DNA from 4 places in the Arthrobacter sp. 05L44 genome. Region 4 is predicted to be linked to each of the others. Evidence: riboswitches for the same ligand, from Rfam matches in the RefSeq annotation. Region 4 holds a riboswitch; each other region holds the start of a gene.
What was found. A riboswitch is a leader RNA that binds a small molecule or an ion and turns the genes downstream of it on or off. The one in region 4 is predicted to bind thiamine pyrophosphate.

Region 1 (4,857 bases), on a different contig from region 4:
CTCGCTGGCACCTTCGATCAGGCCCGGGACGTCGGCGATGGTGAACCGCACGTCGCCGGCCTGGACGACGCCGAGGTTGGGGATCAGCGTGGTGAACGGGTAATCGGCGATCTTCGGCCGTGCCGCGGACATCGCGGCGATCAGGCTGGACTTGCCGGCGGAGGGGAACCCGACCAGGGCAATGTCCGCGATGGACTTCAGTTCCAGGACGATGTCGCTGGATTCGCCTTCAATGCCGAGCAGCGCGAAGCCGGGGGCGCGGCGCTTCTGCGAGGACAGGGCGGCGTTGCCCAGGCCGCCGATGCCGCCGGCCGCGGCGATGAACTCGGTACCTTCGCCCACCATGTCGGCCAGGACGGTTCCGTCCTTGCTCTTGACGACGGTGCCCTCGGGAACCGGCAGGATCAGGGTTTCGCCGTTCTTGCCGCCGCGCCAGTCGCCCATGCCGGGGCCGCCGTTGGTGGCGTGCCGGTGCGGGGCGTGGTGGTAGTCGAGGAGGGTGGTGGTCTGCGGGTCGACGCGAAGGATCACGTCGCCTCCGTTGCCGCCATTGCCGCCGTCGGGACCGCCGAGGGGCTTGAATTTCTCGCGGTGTACGGAGACACACCCGTGGCCGCCGGTACCGCCGGATACGTGCAGTACTACCCGGTCTACAAAGCTCGCCACGTGGATCTCCTCAGTGCTGTTCCCCGGACCGCAAAAGGTCCAAGTTGATTGTAATGCGGTTAAAACACCGGTGGAGCGGACCTACTGGTCCGCCCCACCGATTTAGAACTGGTTGTTACTCTGCAGCTGCAGCAGCCACGATGTTCACAACGCGACGACCACGGCGGGTGCCGAACTCGACAGCACCGGGGGTCAGGGCGAACAGGGTGTCGTCGCCGCCGCGGCCGACGCCGGCGCCCGGGTGGAAGTGGGTGCCGCGCTGGCGGACGATGATCTCGCCTGCGGAAACTACCTGGCCGCCGAAGCGCTTGACGCCGAGGTACTGGGCGTTGGAGTCACGACCGTTGCGAGTGGAGCTCGCGCCTTTTTTATGTGCCATTTGAAATGCCTGCCTTTAAAATTCTGGGGAATCTGTTGAAAACCTGAACAGTAACGCTAGTTACTTGATACCGGTGATCTTGACCTTGGTCAGTTCCTGACGGTGACCCTGGCGCTTCTTGTAACCGGTCTTGTTCTTGAACTTCTGGATGACGATCTTCGGACCACGGAGGTCTTCGAGGATCTCAGCCGTAACCGTTACCTTGGCCAGGTCCGCAGCAGCGGACGTAACCTTCTCGCCGTCAACCAGGAGCAGGGCGGGCAGCTCGATGGTGCTGCCGGCGCCACCGGCGACGCGGTTCAGGGTAACGAAGTCTCCAACGGAAACCTTCTCTTGGCGGCCGCCTGCGCGGACAATCGCGTACACCACTTGGGGGACTCACTTCTCTCGACGTTTATTACTAGATTTGCGTGCGGAACCTGGGGCCACATTTTGTAGACCGGCTCACGCTGTGCCTCAACGCCGGTGGATTCCCCGGGGGAACCCATGAGCTATACCGTGGAAAGTCCTGCCCGGAGTACGGGTGAACTGTTCATCAAGGTCATAACCCAAGTGTTGGCGTAAGCACCGAAGATCTAGACTACGCTAATTTTGCCTTCGGCCGCAAACGAGGCCGGCTCCGGAGAGTGATGCGTGACGGCCGCCACACCCCGTCCCCGAGGGGCTGGAGCGGTGCTGCCGCGGCGACTTCCGGAACCGCGCCCCATAATGTTACCGGCCGCAGGGCCGGGGCCGCGTCAGGCGTGCAGCCTCGGCGCGTCGAAGAACGCCACCTCGTAGTCGCAGGACTGCCGGAACGCCTCGGTCATGGCGGTCCGCTCCGACTCGAAACCGCGCCGGGCCGCGGCGTCGGTGTACCGGATTGCCTGCCGCGTAGCCTCGGCGAAGGCCTCGTCGGCGTAGGTGCGAAGCCACTCCGCGTAGGGGTGCTCGGCCGGCGCGCCGGCGTCGAGGTATTGCCTGTGCAAGGTTGCGCCCACCTCGGCGTAGAGCCAGAAACAAGGCAGCGCTGCCGCGGTGAGGACGCCGTAACTGCCCAGCGAGGCCGCGAGGAGATGGTCCACGTAGGCCTTCGTGACCGGACCGGGCCGCGCCTCCCCCGCGCGTCCGGCCAGCCAGGTCCGGTGCAGCTCGGATTCGACCTCGAGGCACTGTTGCGCCGACCGGGCCCAGAAGAGCTGTTCCGCTTCCGACGGCGCCAGGGCGGCCGCGCGGGCCAGGACCCGTGAATAGCCGTTGAGGTACAAGGCGTCCTGGCGCAGGTAGTAGGCGAACTCGTGTTCGGGCAGGGCGCCGCTGGCCAGCCCCCGGATGAAGTCCAGACCATAAATAGCGTCCAGGCCGCCGGTGGCGATCCCGTCGAGGCCCTCGGCGAAGTCGCCGTCAGCCGGCGGCCGGGCGCCGGTTACGTGGTGGAAGTGGTGCACCGGGCCGTTGCCGGTGCCAACTTCGAGGCGTCCGGCGTCCGCCAGCGCCCCCTGAAGCCACGGTTTGACTTCCCGCAGCGCCGCTTCCCAGTCCTGGCACCGGACCTGGGCGGTGGCCAGCGCCGAGGACAGGGAACAGCCCGTACCGTGGCTGTTGCGGGTGGCGATCCGCTCACCGGGCACCTCCACGGTCTCCCCGCGGAGCACTCCCCCGGTGTTGACCAGCGCGTCCGGACAGGTGCCGCCATCGGGCAGGTGTCCGCCCTTGACCAGCACCGTGGTCCCGGTTTGCGCCGCGAGGCGTTTGCCCTGTTCCAACGCCCCGGCCCAGTCCCGGGCGGTCGGTTCTCCGACCAGGATGGCGAGCTCGGCCAGGTTGGGGGTGATGAGGTGCGCCAGGGGCAGGAGGGACCTCAGGGCGTCCTCCGCGGATTCGCGGAGCAGCCTGTCGCCGCTGGTTGCCACCATGACCGGGTCCAGGACGACGACGGCGGGCCGCACCTTCTCGAGCCAGTCCCGGACGGCGGTAATCACCGCGGCGTCGCCGAGCATCCCGATTTTGACGGCGTCGATGGTGATGTCATCGCTGACAGCCTCGAGCTGGGCGGTGAGGAAGGAGGCCGGGGGCACGTGCACGGCCCGCACACCCCGGGTGTTTTGGGCGGTCAGGGCCGTGACGGCGGCCATCCCGTAGCCTCCGTTCGCCGCGATGCTCTTCAGGTCCGCCTGGATGCCGGCCCCGCCGGACGGGTCGGACCCGGCGATGGCCAGGACGCGGGGTATCCGGGCGGTAGCGGGCCGCGTATGGGCTGCCGCCCGGCCCGGGAACGCCGAATGCAGGATGGGGGCAGGGCGGGAGGGGTCCGGCTGGGCCGCCGGGGGCGCGGTTACCTGCGGGGTGGTTGAAAGCATAAGACATCCCTTCGCCGGTGCTAACCGGACAGGTTCAACGGGTCTGGATCTCAGCCGGCTCGATGCGCGGCACCCCGTGTCAGTTCCCCAGCCTAGCCGCCCCGCAGCTCCGGGCCGTTAACGCACTCGCGGGCACCGTCCGGGCCCGACGTGATGTTACGTCGGGCCCGGACGATACCCGCGGGCGGTGGGGTTTTCCCGGGCCTAGAGCTCCGAGGCCGGTACGCCGACGCCGAGGATGACCGGTTCCGCAGCGGCGGACTTAGCGGCGGGCGTTGCCGGTTCCGGCGCCTTGGCCTCGTGGACGGAGACTGCTGCTACCGACGGTGCGTTCTCGCGCTGCTGCACGGACGTCTCGTTGGCGGCACCCTGGGCGCGGCTGGCGCTGCGGTTACGGCGGACCCGGCGGGGTGCCGTGCCGTCTGCCGAACCCGCAGGGGCCTGGTTGACGGGAGCCTTGGCAGCAGGCGCTGCTGCGGCCGGAGCCTTAGCCGCGGGGGCCTTGGCGGGCTCCTGGCGTGCCGGGGCCTGTTGGGCCGGGGCCTTGGCGGCCTCCTGGCGTGCCGATGCCTGCTCTTCGCGGGTGCGGGTGCCTGGCGGCTGGATCCGGGCAGTGCGGGCCCGTCCCCGTCCCCGGGTGGCACGGGGCGACGCCGCTGGGGCCTCGCCGGCGGTCCCGGCCGCCGGAGTTTCGGCTGCAGCCGTCTCGACCGCAGGGGCCGCCGCCGTCTGCGCACCGGACTCGGAGTCGCCCAGGCTCGCGAAAGCCTCGGTCAGCAGGTCCAGGGTCAGCGCCGGTTGCCGGGTTTCCTCGGCGTGCTCGACGAACGGCAGGGCGACCTGTTCGCCGCCGAAGGTCAGGACCGCGGCCGGACGTCCGGCGGCTTCCTCCGTCGAAGCGAGCTCTACCGCGGCATCGAGCGCGGCCTGCCGGGTGGCGGCGTCCGGCGCGGAATGCGCGTCGCCGTCGTGCAGGTGGGCGGCGTGCGCGGCGGCGGCGATGTTCGCCAGTGCCGCGCGGGTTGCCTCCGCCTTGGCGTGGCGTTCCGCTTCCGTCGGCTCGGGGTGGGCTGCAACGGCCGGCGTGGACGGCATGGCCTCGCCGTTCCCCTGGCCGCCCTTGCCGCGGCGACGCTTGCGCTCACTTCGGGCTGCAGGCTGGTGTTCGGTCCGCGGGACGTGGTGCTCAGCGGCGACGGTGTTGGCGCGGCGGTGCTCGACGGGTTCGTCGTGGGTGACGATGCCCCGGCCGGCACACGCTTCGCACTGCTCGCCGAAGACTTCCAGGAGCCCGGTGCCCATCCGCTTGCGGGTCATCTGCACAAGGCCGAGTGAGGTCACCTCGGCGACCTGGTGCTTGGTCCGGTCCCGGCCCAGGCACTCCACCATGCGGCGCAGTACGAGATCCCGGTTGGATTCGAGCACCATGTCGATGAAGTCGATGACGATGATGCCGCCGATGTCGCGCAGGCG
Region 2 (4,857 bases), on a different contig from region 4:
ATGAACTCATCCTTCGGTGTAGTGCGGCGAGGCCGCGGTGGTGGCGTCAGTTCAGCCTAACTGTTCGCACGCCACCCCCGGGACGGACATGCCCATCCCTGGCGCCGACGAATGGACATATTCACGTTATGTCCATGCGCCGACCCGAGGAGCGGACATGTCCGTGCGCCAACGCGGCAACCAACGGGCATGCCCGCCCCTGACGCCAAAGGATGGGCATGTCCATCCCTGGGCCACGGAACGGGCATGTCCGTCGAGGGCAGTTAGCGGACCGCGACCCGGATGCGGTTGCGCCAGGGGTCGTCGAATCGGAGCTCGGCGCCGGTGTGGTGCGATTCGACCCCGGCCGTCTTGAGGCGGTCGGCAAGGGCGCCGACATCGTCGCCCGACGGTACTTCGATCAGGACCTCGCCGAGGCCCAGGGTGTCGCGGCGCGGTCCGGCCCCGCGACTGTTCCAGACATTCATAGCCATGTGGTGGTGGTAGCCGCCGGCCGAGACAAAGAGCGCCTGGCCGTGCCAGCCGGCGGTCTTCTCAAAGCCGAGTGTGCCGACGTAGAAGTCGTGTGCGGACTGCACGTCGCCGACCTGCAGGTGGACGTGCCCGACGCCGGCCTCGGCCTCGCGCTGTCCGGCCAGTGAGGCCTCGGTCAGGTGCTGCTCAAGGTACCGCTGGGGTGGCAGAGCGAGGCTATCCATCACCACGTTCGTTCCTTCCCAGGACCAGGCGTCGCGCGGCCGGTCCCAGTAGAGCTCGATGCCGTTGCCCTCGGGATCGTTGAAGTAGAACGCCTCACTGACCAGGTGGTCGGCGCTGCCGGTGAAGGACTGCGGTTCGTATTGGGCGGCGGAGGCGATAGTGGCGGCCAACGAAGCCTGGTCATCGAAGAGCAGGGCGGTGTGGAACAGGCCCGCTTCACCGCGCGAGGGCAGGTTGAGTCCGGGCGCAGGCGCGAGGTGGACCAGCGGCTTGGCCTTGCGGCCGAGGTAGAGGCCGCCGTCCTGCTCGGCCACGATGTCGAGGCCAAGGGCGCGCTGGTAGTAGTCGGTCATCACCTTCATGTCGCCGACCTTGAGCATCACGGTGCCCATGGTGAGTTCGGCCGGAAGGAGATCCTGGGTGCTGGTTTCTGCGGTCATCGCAACGCTCCGGTGGTTTGTGGCCACCGCCTTTCGGTGACCCTTCATAGTGCTAAATTACTTGAAGCTTCAATTTATTCCTAATGCACCTCGGACCGAACCACTTGTCCGCGCAACACTATGCTCCGTGGTGCCTGCAGGGTGGCGAGATCCCGGCGCGGATCCTCACTGCAGACCAGCACATCGGCACTGGCACCCTCGGCGATGCCCTCTGCGCCGAGCCATGCCCGCGCGGCCCAGGCGGCGGCGTCGAGGGCGGCCCGGGCGGGCAGTCCCGCGGCGTGCATGGCCTGGATCTCGTCGGCAATCCGCCCGTGCTTGATGACACTGCCCGCGTCGGTCCCGGCGTATAGAACGACGCCGGCCTCGTGCGCCTCGAGGACCCGCTCGGCCCGCCGTTCCCAGAGCCCGAGCATATGGGCTGCATAACGGGGAAATTTGTCCCGCGCCTGGGCCGCGATGTCCGGGAAGGTCGCAATATTGATCAGGGTCGGCACAATCGGCACGCCCTGTTCGATGAAGCGGGGCAGGTGCCGGGGCAGCAGGCCCGTTCCATGCTCAATGCAGTCGATCCCGGCGTCGAGCATGTCGTCCAGGGTCTGCTCGGCGAAGCAATGCGCCGTGACGCGGGCCCCCTCGTCGTGGGCTGCACGGACTGCGTCCATGACGGCCGCCGCCGGGAAGCTGGCGGCGAGATCGCCGGCGTCGCGGTCGATCCAGTCCCCCACCAGCTTCACCCATCCGTCGCCGGCACGGGCCTGCTTGCGGACCGTCTCGACCAGTTCCTCCGGCTCCACTTCAACGGCGAAGCCCCGCAGGTACCGGCGGGTCCGGGCAATGTGCCGGCCGGCGCGGATGATTCGAGGAAGGTCGGCCCGTTGCTGGACCCAGCGGGTGTAATGCACCGCTCCTGCGTCGCGGACCAGGAGGGTCCCGGCGTCGCGGTCCGTCTGCGCCTGCCGTTCCACTACGTCCTCCGGAACGTCGCCCTCCGGGCCGAGGCCGATGTGGCAATGGGCGTCGACCAGTCCGGGAATGACCCAGCCGTCCAGCACGAGGTCCGACGGCGCCCGCGGACGGTCGAAAGTCAGCTTGCCGTCGACCGCCCACAACCCGCGCCGCTCCTGATCCGGGGAGGTGAGGACCGTGCCGCTGAACTCGATAATGCTCATGGCCTACAGCTTAATCCGCATAACGACCCGGCGCCCCGGGACAACCGTCAACTACAAGCAGCCTGTGGTAGCTTCGTCTACGACCACACGGGTGCCCTTGCAGGGGCTGAGATCGGGCTGACGCAGCCTGCGACCGTTGAACCTGTCCGGGTAATGCCGGCGAAGGAAGTGAGTAACCCTTTGAGCACCACAAATCCCCAGCACAGCCCTGCCCGATACGGGAACAGCACGGTTCAGAACGGCCCCGCCGCCGTTGCTGCCCCGCCGGTAACCCAGTCACTGAAGTCGCATGGCCTGGCGTATGTCGAAGCCGGCGGGATCCGCGTACCGGTGACGGAGATCGCCTTGGAGCCGTCGCCCGGAGGCTCGGCAAATCCGTCGTTTCGGGTGTATCGGACGGCAGGCCCGGGCAGCGATCCCGTCGTGGGTCTGGCCCCGTTCCGTAGCGACTGGATCACCGAACGCCTGGACACCGAGCCCTACAGCGGCAGGGAACGCAACTTGCTCGACGACGGCAAGTCCGCGGTCCGGCGGGGCGCCGCCTCTGCCGAGTGGCGCGGCGCGCCCCCGCAGCCTCGCCGCGCGGTTGCCGGCCGGACGGTCACGCAGATGCATTACGCGAGGAACGGAACGGTCACACCCGAGATGCGCTACGTCGCCCTGCGCGAGAACTGCGACGTCGAACTCGTTCGCAGCGAGCTGGCCGCCGGCCGGGCGATCATCCCCAGCAACATTAACCACCCGGAGTCAGAGCCGATGGTCATCGGCAAGGCGTTCCTTGTGAAGATCAACGCCAACATCGGCAACTCCGCCGTTACCAGCTCTATTGCCGAGGAAGTCGACAAGCTTCAGTGGGCCACGCAGTGGGGTGCGGACACCGTCATGGACCTCTCCACCGGTGACGACATCCACACCACGCGCGAGTGGATCATCCGCAACTCCCCCGTCCCCATCGGCACTGTACCGATCTACCAGGCGCTGGAGAAGGTCAACGGCGAGGCGAATGCCCTGACCTGGGAGATCTTCCGGGACACCGTGATCGAACAGTGCGAACAGGGGGTGGACTACATGACCATCCACGCAGGCGTGCTACTGCGTTACGTCCCCCTGACAGCCAACCGGGTTACGGGTATCGTGTCGCGCGGCGGCTCGATCATGGCCGGGTGGTGCCTGGCGCACCACCGGGAGAACTTCCTCTACACACATTTCGATGAGCTGTGCGAGATTTTCGCGAAGTACGACGTTTCGTTTTCGCTGGGCGACGGACTGCGGCCGGGCTCGACGGCGGACGCCAACGACGCTGCCCAGTTCGCCGAGCTGGATACCCTGGCTGAGCTGACCCAGCGGGCGTGGGAGTTCGATGTGCAGGTCATGGTTGAAGGCCCCGGACATGTGCCCCTCCATCTGGTCCGGGAAAACGTGGAGCGCCAGCAGGAACTATGCCAGGGCGCTCCGTTCTACACGCTGGGACCGCTGGTGACGGACATCGCACCCGGCTACGACCACATCACCTCAGCAATCGGCGCCACCGAGATCGCCCGATACGGCACCGCCATGCTGTGTTACGTCACGCCGAAGGAACACCTCGGGCTACCCAACAAGGACGATGTGAAGACCGGCGTCATCACCTACAAGATCGCCGCCCACGCCGCGGACCTGGCCAAGGGACATCCCGGCGCCCACGAGCGCGACGACGCGCTCTCCAGGGCGCGTTTCGAGTTCCGCTGGCGGGACCAGTTTGCGCTGTCCCTCGACCCGGTCACCGCCGAGGCCTTCCACGACGAGACGCTGCCGGCGGAACCGGCCAAGACAGCCCACTTCTGTTCCATGTGCGGGCCTAAGTTCTGCTCCATGCGGATCAGCCAGGACATCCGGGACGAGTTCGGGTCAGCGGAAACCCAGGCTGCCATCGCCCGGCAGGCTGACGGGATGCGGGAGAAGAGCGCGGAGTTCCTCGCGGCTGGCGGCAAGGTCTACCTGCCCGAGCCGGCCGTGGGTTCGCCCGAGTAACTAGGACCCCGGCCCCCGCAGGTCGCCCTCCCGCCAAGGGCGGGCGCCCTGCGTCGCTGTTCGGATTCGCGGTACGTCCGTGTCAGGACGCGTACGGCTGCCGGCTGCGGCTGACGCCGGCGATGAAGGTGCGGATGGTGCGGTCGCCTTCCCTGGAATCCTGCGGACGGTGCCCGCCCGGGGCCGTGCGGTGCAGGGCGCCCGTTTCGCGCAGGTAGCCCGCAATCTCCTCATACAGCGGTTCCCAGCCTCCGGTGAGGACCAGCGTCGGGACGCCCGGGACGATCTGCAGCGGCGCGTCCCACGGCGGGGCCTGCAACCTCAGCCGGCGGATGTCCCGGCCGTCGTCGGGCGTAGGCGCTCCCACACTGCCGCGGACGGGTGCGTGGGCGGCGAAGACCCGGCGGACGAACTCGCGGTGAAAGTCCTCGTCACTGAGGTTGTGCCGGACATCGAACAGGGGCTGCATCAGCGCCCGGTGCGCGGCGGTCGCCGGCAGTTCGGCCGTGAGCGAGAGGCACGCCGGTTCAACCAGG
Region 3 (4,857 bases), 720 kb from region 4:
ACCCGAGCGCCACGGAGGCGGATACCCAGTCGATGGAGAGCGCCAGGACGAGGGTGATGAGCAGGACGCCGAAGAACTTGGCTAGCGGATTCGCGCGGGTCAGCACGGCCCCGGTTCCCGGCAGGATCAGCGGGCCCCTCACGGCGCCGCCACCCCCGGGATCGTCCGGCCGGCGCTGTCCGGCTGCCGCGCATGCGGCGCGGCGAGCGTCAGTTCGGTGCCGCCCAGGACGGCGCTGAATTCCGCGTCGTGGGTCACCGAGACCACGGAGGTCCCGGCGTCGAGGAGCTCCGAGAGGAGGGACGCGAGTTCCGCCCACGTGTTGACGTCCTGGCCGAAGGTGGGCTCGTCGAGGACCAGCACCTGCGGGTGGGCGGCCAGCACGGTGGCCACGGAGAGCCGGCGTTTTTCGCCGCCGGAGAGCGTGTAGGGATTGGCGTCCACCAGGTCGCGCAGCCGCAGGCGTTCCAGGAGCTCGTCCACGCGTTCTTCACCATGGCCCAGGTGGCGCGGACCGAACTTCAGCTCGTCCAGCACCCGACCGGTCACGAACTGGTGCTCGGGTTCCTGGAACACGGTGCCGATCCTGGCGATCAACTGCTGGGCCTTCCACTTGTAGGGGTCGATGCCCGCGCCGGCGCTCAGCTCGGTGGTGGCCGATACTGTTCCCGCCACCGGGGCCAGCAGGCCGGCCAGGGTCAGGGCGAAGGTGGACTTGCCGGAGCCGTTCGGGCCGGTGATGGTCAGGGCCTCTCCAGCCCGGACCTGGGCCGCGAGGCCGGTCTGCACCGGCGCCGGCGGGATGGCCCTGAAGCCCTGGAGCAGGCCCGAGCGGCGGGTCCGCTCGCGGGACACGGCGAGGCCTTCGGCGGCCAGGAGCAGCTGCCCGGACTGGACGCCGCCGGACTGGATCCCGCCGGCGGGGACGCCGCCAGACTGGACGCCGTCCCCACCGGGTTGCCGGCGGGGACGGGTGGGCGGCACGTGGCCCGGCACCCAGACCCCGGCAGCGATGAGCATGTCCCTCGCCTGCGCCAGGACCTGGTCCGGGGCGCCGTCCAACAACACGGCCGGCTCCGTGGCAGAGCCCGGCTGCAGCACCACGATCCGGTCGACGAGGTCCTTCCACACGGCCACCCGGTGCTCCACCACCACCAGCGTGGCTCCGGTCCGGTCCAGGCACCGTGCCACGGCGTCACGGACTTCCAGGACACCCGCGGGGTCGAGGTTGGCCGTGGGTTCGTCCAGCAGCAGCAGCCCGGGCCGCATGGCGAGGATCCCGGCGAGCGCCAGGCGTTGCTTCTGTCCGCCCGAGAGCGCGGACGTCGGGTGCTGCAGCGGCAGGCCGGCCAGCCCGACGTCGTCGAGCGCCTCCGCGACCCGCCGCCAGATCTCCGCCGGGGGCACGGAAAGGTTCTCGGCGCCGAAGGCGACGTCGTCACCCAGCCGCGAGAGCACCACCTGGGTTTCGGGGTCCTGCTGGACCAGGCCCGCCGTGCCGCGCCGGGCCCGGGGCGGGGCGCCGTCGATCAGCAGGCTGCCGGTCTCGTCCGAATCCTCGGAGTCCGCGGCCGGTCCCGCGCCGGCGCTGTCGCCGAGCACCCCCGCCAGGGCGTGCAGCAGCGTGGATTTTCCCGCGCCGGACGGCCCCAGGAGCAGCACGCGTTCGCCGGGGCTGATGTCCAGGTCCAAGCCGCTCACGGCCGGGCGGGTGCGGCCGGCATGCCGCCAGCCCCAGCCGCGGGCGGTGACCGCAGCCGGGCGCACGTCGTCGAGGGTTCCCATACGTGTCCGGGCCCTAGGAGAACACGGGTTCCGTTGCCGCCTTGCGGGACGCGAAGGAAGCCAGCACACCGGTCCGGGCCAGGCCGCGGGTGGCGATCCAGGCCAGGGCGCCGGCGATCACGGCCCCGGAGATGGCGCAGAAAATGATGTAGGCGAGCTTGTCACCGGTCTCGTACGCGATGTTCCAGCCCCAGGGCAGGAAGGAGTCGTTCAGGCCGCAGAACAGGCCGGCGCCCGCTCCGGCCAGCAGCGAGACCGGCAGGTTGAACCGCTTGTAGAGGAACGCGGCGAAGATGAGCTCCGCGCCGAGGCCCTGCAGGAAGCCGGAGAACAGCACGGACGCGCCGTACTGCGAGCCCATGATCAGCTCCCCCGTGGCGGCTACGGTTTCGCAGAACACGGCCGCTCCCGGCTTGCGGATAACCAGCATGCCCAGAATCGCGGGGATCATCCACCCGCCGGCGTACAGCCCGGTCAGTGGCGGGTAGACCGCGTTCAGCGGCGTGGTCACCACGTTCGCGCCCTGGTCCCAGGCCCAGAAAATTACGCCGCCGGCAACAGCGATCAACGCCGCCACCACAATGTCCACCACCCGCCAGGTGTATTTGCCCGTGGTCAGTGTCTGCTTTGCAGAAATATCAGTCATGTCTTCCTCCTGAGGTACAGGAGGGGAGGGTGCTCCGGTGGCGCCGCGGTTTGCACCGCGGGTGCCGGGCACCCTGAGAACTCGACTCCCTTGCGCCGGTACTAACCGGATCAGGTTCGAGGGTCTGCGGCTGTCCGCACTCTCAGCGCCCACCTAAGGTTCCGGACTGCTCCGGAGGCCCGACGGCGGCGCTCCCCTGTCGTATGCAATTCACCCTTGTGGGCTGGCTCAGTTTACACCCGGCAGATCGCCCGCACGAGCCGGTGACCGGGATCGGCCTGCTTGGTAGAGTCTGCTCAGATCGCGAGCATCGGCCGCAGCCGCGGCCGGGCCCCGGCCGCGGCTGACGGAAGGTGATTCCTTTGACCGACTCCCCAGCGCCTTCCCCCGACTTCGACCCCGATTCCGCGGAGCCCCAGCCGCCGGGTTCCCTGGCGGCGCTCATCGGCCGCATCCTCACCGAAATCGAGGAGCTCCAGTTCCGGTCCTTCAGCAAGGACGACGCCCTGGACCTGGGGCTGCTCCTGGTGGAACTGGGCCGGGAGCGCTCCCATCCGATCGCCATCGACATCACCAAGGGCGAGCAGGTGCTCTTCCACGCGGCGCTGGAGGGCGCCACCCCTGACAACGGCCGCTGGATCAAAGCCAAGCAGCGCACGGCCGTGCGGTACGAGGTCCCGTCCCTGCTCGTGGGGCTGCGGGCGCGGGCGTCCGGGCGGCGGATCGAGGACAACGCCTGGTTCGACCAGCTGGAATTCGCGGCCCACGGCGGCTCCTTCCCGATCTACCTGCGCGGAACCGGAATGATCGGCACGGTCACCGTATCCGGCCTGCCGCAGAAGGCTGACCATGAGCTGGTGGTCGAGGCGCTGTCGGAAATCCTCGGACGGCAGGGACGCTAGGCTAGGGGGAGCCCTGTTTCCGCCCGCAAGGAGTACGACGCATGAACATCCTCATCAAGTTGCTCGGCACCGGCATCAGCCTCGTCGCCGGTTTCGTCGGGACCAAGCTGGTCGACACCGCGTGGGAGAAGACCACCGGCAACAAGCCGCCGAAGGGCCACGACGACGACGTCCCCACCACCCTGCGCCAGGCCCTGACGTTCGCGCTGATCTCCGCTTCGGTCAGCGCCATCATCCAGGTCCTCGCCAACCGCGGCACCCAGCGCGCCATCAGCCGCTTCGCCAAGACCCAGGACATCGTCTAAGGGCACACCGCTATGGGCACACCGCCCGGCGTCACTCGCCGTCGTCGGTGAACCCGCGTTTCCCGGCCGCCTGCTGCACCACGGCTTCGAGCTCGTCGGCGCTGAGCAGTTCCGGGTGCAGGTGCTTGGTCCGGTAGCCGGCCCGGCCCACCATGTGGGCCGAGACCGGCACCGTGAGCAGCTGGAAGATCCACGCGACCACCAGCACCGGCCACACCCACCATGTGCGCATCTGCAGCCCGACGGCGCACAGCAGCAGGAACAGCCCCAGTACCTGCGGCTTGGTGGCGGCGTGCATCCGGCTCATCAGGTCCGGGAAGCGCAGCAGGCCGATCGCGGCGCCGAGGGACATGAGCGCCCCCACCACCATAAAGACGGCAGAGACTGCGTCGATCACGGTATCCACGGAGCTCGTCTCAGGATTCATTGGGCTGCTTCCTCCGGTCCGCCACGAACCGTGCCACCGTCACCGAGCCGACGAAGCCGATGATGGAGATGGCCACGAGCAGCATCAGGTTGTTCAGGTGCCGGTTGACGGCCATGTCGATGCAGAGCGCCGCGCCGAGGATGGCCAGCAGGACGTCCGCGGCCAGCACCCGGTCCAGCAGCGAGGGCCCGCGCGCGATGCGGATGATCGCCCCGGCCGCGGCAAGGGAGAGCACGACGGCGGTGATGATCAGGACGAGGGGCATCATCCGGCTACCTCCTGCTGGAGTGCGGTCAGTTCGGCCGGGGTGCCCATGATCCGGATCAAGCCCGCTTCGGTGTCACGCACTTCCTTGCGGAGCCTGGCAGCGTCGTCGGCGTCACGGACGTTGATGCCGTGGATGTAGAGCGTGGACGTGGATCGGTCCACCTCCACCACCAAGGACCCGGGGATCAGGGAAATTACGTGTCCGGTCGCCGTCACCAGCAGGTCGGAGTGGCTGCGGAGGGGGACGGCGACGACGGCGCTGATCACCCGCGGCCCGCGCACCACGGCCAGGAAGAGGACCTGGAAGCTGGCAGCGACCACTTTGCCGAGGAAGACCAGGGCGAAGGGGACGGCGCGCAGCACATTAAAGCGGCCGCCCAGTTCCACCGGCGGCAGGTAGAGCAGCCGGGCCACCACTACGGCGATCAGGGCGCCGAAGAGCAGGTTGCCGGGGCTGAAATCCTGCCAGAGTGCACCCCAGACGATCACGAGCCAGACCAGCAGCGGCAGTTCCTGGCGCAGGGA
Region 4 (4,857 bases):
GCGGGGAAAGCGGTCGGGGCGGAACCGGGCCCAGCGCGGATCCGGCCGGCCGTCCAGCAACGCCTGGCAGATCGCCGCGGCGGCCGGAGTCAGCAGGACCCCGTGCCGGAAGAACCCGGTGGCGATGATCAGGCCCTCGATGTCAGGGCCATCCCCCGGACCGGCGACCCGCCCGATCAGCGGGGCGTTGTCCGGTGTGCCCGGCCGCGCCCGCGCTGTGGCTTCCAGCAGTTCGAGTTCGGCGACCGCCGGAAGAAGCTGCTGGGCGTCACGCAGGAGCTGGTAGACGCCGCCGGCCGAGACCGCGCTGGCGGTCGAAGGTGCGTCCTCGCGCTGGGTCGCGCCGATCACCACCGTGCCGTCGTCCCGGGGCACGATGTACACCGGGACCCCGCGGACCAGCCCCCGGACCGTGGAGCCCAGCAAGGGACGGAGCCGGGGCGGCACCCGCAGCCTGAGGATGTCACCGTAGACGGGGCGCAGCGGCAGCACCAGCCCCTGCGGCAGGGCCTGCAGATCGGTTGCGCCGAGGCCGTTGGCCACGACCGTTTCGGTGGCGCGGATATCTCCCCCGCCCTCCAGCCGGGCCCCGGCGACGCGGCCGTCATCCCAGAGCAGGGCGGCCGCCCGGCTCGGCACGGCCACGAATTCTGGGTCGGCGGCCAGCAGACGCCCCATCCGTGCCAGCAGCCGCCGCGGGTCCACCTGGTGGTCGGCGGGGATGGCGAAGGCGCAGGAGATGCCGGGGCTCAGGAGGGGCTCCCGGGACCGTGCCTCCCGCACCGTCAGGGGGTCCACGGCCAGGCCGCACGCCAGCTGCACCTCCCGCAGGTCGGTGAGCGCCCGGCGGTCGGCGGCGTCCACGCCGACGGCGAGGGTCGGCGTCGTGCTGTAGCCGGTGCTGCCCGGCTGCGGGCCGCCGTCGGGCAGGCCCCCGGGCGCGCCGTCGGCCAGGCTGGCGGCGAAGGCCGGCCACAGCCTGGAGCCTTCGAGCATCAGGGCCAGGAGGTCTTCCTCCTGGTAGTGCAGTTCGCTGACCGGCGCCAGCATGCCGGCGGCGGCCCAGCTGGCGCCGCTGCCAGGGGCATCATCGATGAGGGCCACAGTCCGGCCGGAGCGGCGCGCTGCCCAGGCGATTCCGTGGCCGATCACTCCCCCGCCGATCACGGCGACGTCGTACGGTACGGCTGGTGGGGTCATGGTTTCCTTCCCTACGCCGGTACTAACCGGATCAGGTCAAGCGGTCGGCTCTGACGCCCTCTCAGCCCGGCGGCCGCGTACGGCCCGCGGGCTCCCGCGGTATGCGCCCAGTTTAGAGGAACTACGCTTGGGATATGAGCCAGGACCTGCACACCACCGCCCGCCTGTATCTGTGCACTGATGCACGGAAAGAGCGCGGGGACTTTGAAGATTTTGTCGACGCTGCCTTTGCCGGCGGGGTGGACATCATCCAGTTGCGGGACAAGTCGCTGGAGGCGGCCGAGGAACTGGAGCTCCTCGGGGTCCTGCACGCCACGGCGCAGCGGCACGGCCGGCTGTGGGCCGTCAATGACCGCGCCGACCTCGCCTCGCTGGCGGGTGCGCCGGTCTTCCACATCGGCCAGAAGGACATTCCGTTCACGGCGGCCCGCGACTTCCTGGGCAAGAACACGGTGATCGGCATGTCCACCCACACGCCGGACCAGGTGGACGCGGCCATCGCCGCCTCCCCGGGCCGGACCGGCTTGGACTACTTCTGCGTGGGGCCGGTCTGGGCGACGCCCACCAAGCCTGGCCGCGCCGCGGTCGGAACGGACCTGGTGCGGTACGCCGCCGCGGCGATTTGGCGGGCCTCGGAAGCCGGCGTCGGCAAGGTCTCCGGAGTGGTGCCGTGGTTCGCGATCGGCGGGATCGATCTGGGCAACGTGGAGCAGGTGGTCGACGCCGGGGCCCGCAGGATTGTGGTGGTCCGGGCGATCACCGAGGCCGCGGACCCGGCGGGCGCAGCGCGCGCCCTGCTCGCCGCGCTCGACGCCGGCGCGGATTCCGACGTCGGCTAGCTAGCCCGCGAGCCCCAGCCCGGACATCCGGCGGGAGTGCCCGGCGGCGAGTTCCGCGGTGAGCTCCCGGGCGAGCTCACCGGCCCGGGCCGGGTCCTCACCGGCCAGCCCGTCGAGGAACGCGTGGTCCACACTGACCCGTTGGGCCTGGGTGAGCGCCTCGCCGAGCAACCGCCGGGCCCACAGGGCCAGCCGGGAGGCCAGCCGCGGGTCATCGGCCAGCGCCGCCTTCAGCCGCTCCCGGAGCACGGCCGTCGCGTCGCCTGCGGACTGGACCTGCTCGATCAGGCCGGCCGTCCCGGCGTCCACATAACCCGAAACCCGCCGGTAAAAGTCGGCGGAGACCGTGTCGATCACGTACGCCTTCATCAGTGACTCGTACCAGTCGGCGGGCCGGGTGCGCTCATGGAAGTGGTCCACCGAGGCCTGGAACGGCTGCATCGCCTCCTCCGCGTCCACGCCGAGTTCGGCCAGTTTCGCGCAGACCAGCTCGAAGTGCTGGAACTCGATGACGGCAAGGCGGCCCAGCACGGACCGGTCGTGCAGGGTGGGCGAATACCGGGCGTCGGAGGAGAGCCGTTCGAACGCCGACAACTCCCCGTAGGCCATAACGCCCAGCAGGTCCCTGCGGAAACGGTTGAAGCGGGCGGGCTCATCCGGGGAGGTGCTCATGCTTCAACACTAGCGGCGGAAATCGGGCTACCCTGATTCCGTGTCTCATCATCGCCTGACTCCGAGCGTCCGACAGCAGCAGAACCAGCTGGCCCAGGCGCTTAACGCGCTGCGCACCGTCCTGGAACTGCCGGGACCGTTCCCGGCCGACGCGCGGCGGGACGCCGAGGCCGCCGTGGCCGGCCATGAGCTGCCCGGCCTGGACCTGACGCACGTGGAGTTCGTAACCATTGATCCGGCGTCCTCCACGGACCTGGACCAGGCCCTGTACATCGACCGCTCCGGTGACGGCTACAAGGTGTTCTACGCGATTGCCGATGTCCCCTCCTTCGTGGCTCCCGGCGGTGCACTCGACGCCGAGACCAGGCGCCGCGGGCAGACGTTCTACACCCCGGACGGCCGGATCCCGCTGCACCCCGAGATCATCAGCGAGGCCGCCGGCAGCCTCCTCGCCGACCAGCTCTGCGCCGCTTTCGTCTGGGAGTTCGACCTCGACGCGGCCGCCGAGGTGTCCTCGGTGCGGGTCCGGCGGGCGCAGGTCCGCAGCCGTGCCAAGCTCAGCTACCACGGTGTGCAGGCGGACCTCGACGCCGGGACCGCCGCGCCCGTGCTGCAGCTGCTCAAGGAGGTGGGCAGCAAACGGGTGGAGCTCGAGCGCGCCCGCGGCGGGGCAAGCCTGAATATTCCCGAACAGGAAATTGAGCAGCTGCCCGACGGCGGCTACCGGATCGTCGCCGCCCCGCCGCTGCCGGTGGAAGACTGGAACGCCCAGATTTCCCTGATGACCGGGATGGCCGCCGCCGAGCTGATGCTGCAGGGCAAGGTGGGCATCCTGCGCACCATGCCGGCCCCCGATGAGCGCTCGCTCCGGCACTTCCGGCGCCAGACCGGCGCCCTCGGCAAGCCGTGGGACGGCCGGATCAGCTACGGGGAATACCTGCGGACCCTGGATCCCACCGACCCGCGCCAATTGGCCATTGTGCACTCGGCCGGGATGCTGTTCCGCGGCGCCGGCTACACCCCGTTCGACGGCGTGGTTCCCGAGGACGCCATCCAGTCCGCCATCGGGGCGGCGTACGCCCACTCAACGGCCCCGCTGCGCCGCCTGATCGACCGGTTTGTCCTCGTCATCTGCGAGGCGCTGTCCAACGGCGACGAGGTTCCAGGGTGGGCCCGCGAGGCACTGCCCTCCCTGCCGGCGATCATGGCCGCCTCCGACCAGTTGGCCGCCAAACTCGAGCGGCTGGCGCTGGACACAGTGGAGGCCGCCCTGCTCATCAACCACGTCGGCCAGGAGTTCGACGCCGTCGTCATCTCCGGATCGAAGCCGGCCAAAAACGGTGCACCCAACGGCGCGAATGGCGCGAATGGTGCGAACGGTGCGAATGGTGCCCCGGCCAACGCCAACGGCAACGGCAACGCGAATGGAAACGGGAACGGCAACGGCCCGTCCGGGATCGTCCAGATCGCCGAGCCCGCGGTGACGGCACGCTGCCCCGGCGAGCTGGAGTCCGGCACCCAGGTGCGGGTGCGTGTGGTATCCGCGGACATCGTCACGCGGGAGGTCCGGCTGGAGCTGGTGGGCTGAATTACCCCGTCCGGGCCCAACACCGCACCCGGAGCCGGTGTGGCCTGTGCCGCGCCGCTGCCAGCCGCCGTCGGGGTTCCGAACGCCGAACAGCTAGACTGGAACGGTAGTAATGGATGCCCGGTCGTTGATTTCCATTTTTTATGAATTCAACAAGCCCGCCCCTACGCGATCTTGAGACACACCCGCTGGTCCCAGTGCCAGCACCTAGATAGCCCGCGATCGGCTTCCACTGGACATGCTTGCGCGCCTGTGCGTGCTCCGGAACGGCCGCCCGGCCGGCCCCGTCGAGCAAGCAGCGCAGCCCAAATGAATAAGGAAACTCCCCTGTGAGTGAATTGCACACGCACCAGCTTCTGACCGACGAATCCGGCACGGAAACGATCGAGCCGGAAGAGACCATCATCTCTGACGAGACCCCCCACGAAATCGCGGAAAAGTCGTTCGCCGACTACAACGTCCGCGCCGACATCGTTGAATCCCTGGCGGACGCCGGCATCACCCACCCGTTCCCGATCCAGGCCATGACCCTGCCCGTCGCCCTCGGCGGCCACGACA

Region 1: linked by a shared signal. The riboswitch ahead of thiD (bifunctional hydroxymethylpyrimidine kinase/phosphomethylpyrimidine kinase) and the one ahead of thiO (glycine oxidase ThiO) in region 4 are both predicted to bind thiamine pyrophosphate.
Region 2: linked by a shared signal. The riboswitch ahead of thiC (phosphomethylpyrimidine synthase ThiC) and the one ahead of thiO (glycine oxidase ThiO) in region 4 are both predicted to bind thiamine pyrophosphate.
Region 3: linked by a shared signal. The riboswitch ahead of AC1DHY_RS04965 (ECF transporter S component) and the one ahead of thiO (glycine oxidase ThiO) in region 4 are both predicted to bind thiamine pyrophosphate.

What each region holds. Positions count from the first base shown of each region.
Region 1 is NZ_JBFTNS010000002.1:118,172-123,028, reverse strand. Features, by position in the region: gene obgE (GTPase ObgE) at 1-666, opposite strand, end outside; gene rpmA (50S ribosomal protein L27) at 782-1,045, opposite strand; gene rplU (50S ribosomal protein L21) at 1,106-1,414, opposite strand; gene thiD (bifunctional hydroxymethylpyrimidine kinase/phosphomethylpyrimidine kinase) at 1,783-3,384, opposite strand; TPP riboswitch at 3,374-3,471, opposite strand; gene AC1DHY_RS05820 (Rne/Rng family ribonuclease) at 3,589-4,857, opposite strand, start outside.
Region 2 is NZ_JBFTNS010000002.1:29,316-34,172, reverse strand. Features, by position in the region: gene AC1DHY_RS05380 (hypothetical protein) at 1-1, opposite strand, end outside; gene AC1DHY_RS05375 (VOC family protein) at 264-1,139, opposite strand; gene AC1DHY_RS05370 (amidohydrolase family protein) at 1,220-2,311, opposite strand; TPP riboswitch at 2,389-2,496, shown strand; gene thiC (phosphomethylpyrimidine synthase ThiC) at 2,492-4,321, shown strand; gene AC1DHY_RS05360 (alpha/beta fold hydrolase) at 4,404-4,857, opposite strand, start outside.
Region 3 is NZ_JBFTNS010000001.1:1,060,363-1,065,219, forward strand. Features, by position in the region: gene AC1DHY_RS04955 (energy-coupling factor transporter transmembrane component T family protein) at 1-142, opposite strand, end outside; gene AC1DHY_RS04960 (ABC transporter ATP-binding protein) at 139-1,785, opposite strand; gene AC1DHY_RS04965 (ECF transporter S component) at 1,799-2,431, opposite strand; TPP riboswitch at 2,501-2,639, opposite strand; gene AC1DHY_RS04970 (heme-degrading domain-containing protein) at 2,794-3,333, shown strand; gene AC1DHY_RS04975 (DUF4235 domain-containing protein) at 3,375-3,638, shown strand; gene mnhG (monovalent cation/H(+) antiporter subunit G) at 3,670-4,065, opposite strand; gene AC1DHY_RS04985 (MrpF/PhaF family protein) at 4,055-4,333, opposite strand; gene AC1DHY_RS04990 (Na+/H+ antiporter subunit E) at 4,330-4,857, opposite strand, start outside.
Region 4 is NZ_JBFTNS010000001.1:336,916-341,772, forward strand. Features, by position in the region: gene thiO (glycine oxidase ThiO) at 1-1,200, opposite strand, end outside; TPP riboswitch at 1,191-1,308, opposite strand; gene thiE (thiamine phosphate synthase) at 1,335-2,039, shown strand; gene AC1DHY_RS01525 (ferritin-like fold-containing protein) at 2,040-2,711, opposite strand; gene AC1DHY_RS01530 (RNB domain-containing ribonuclease) at 2,752-4,299, shown strand; gene AC1DHY_RS01535 (DEAD/DEAH box helicase) at 4,629-4,857, shown strand, end outside.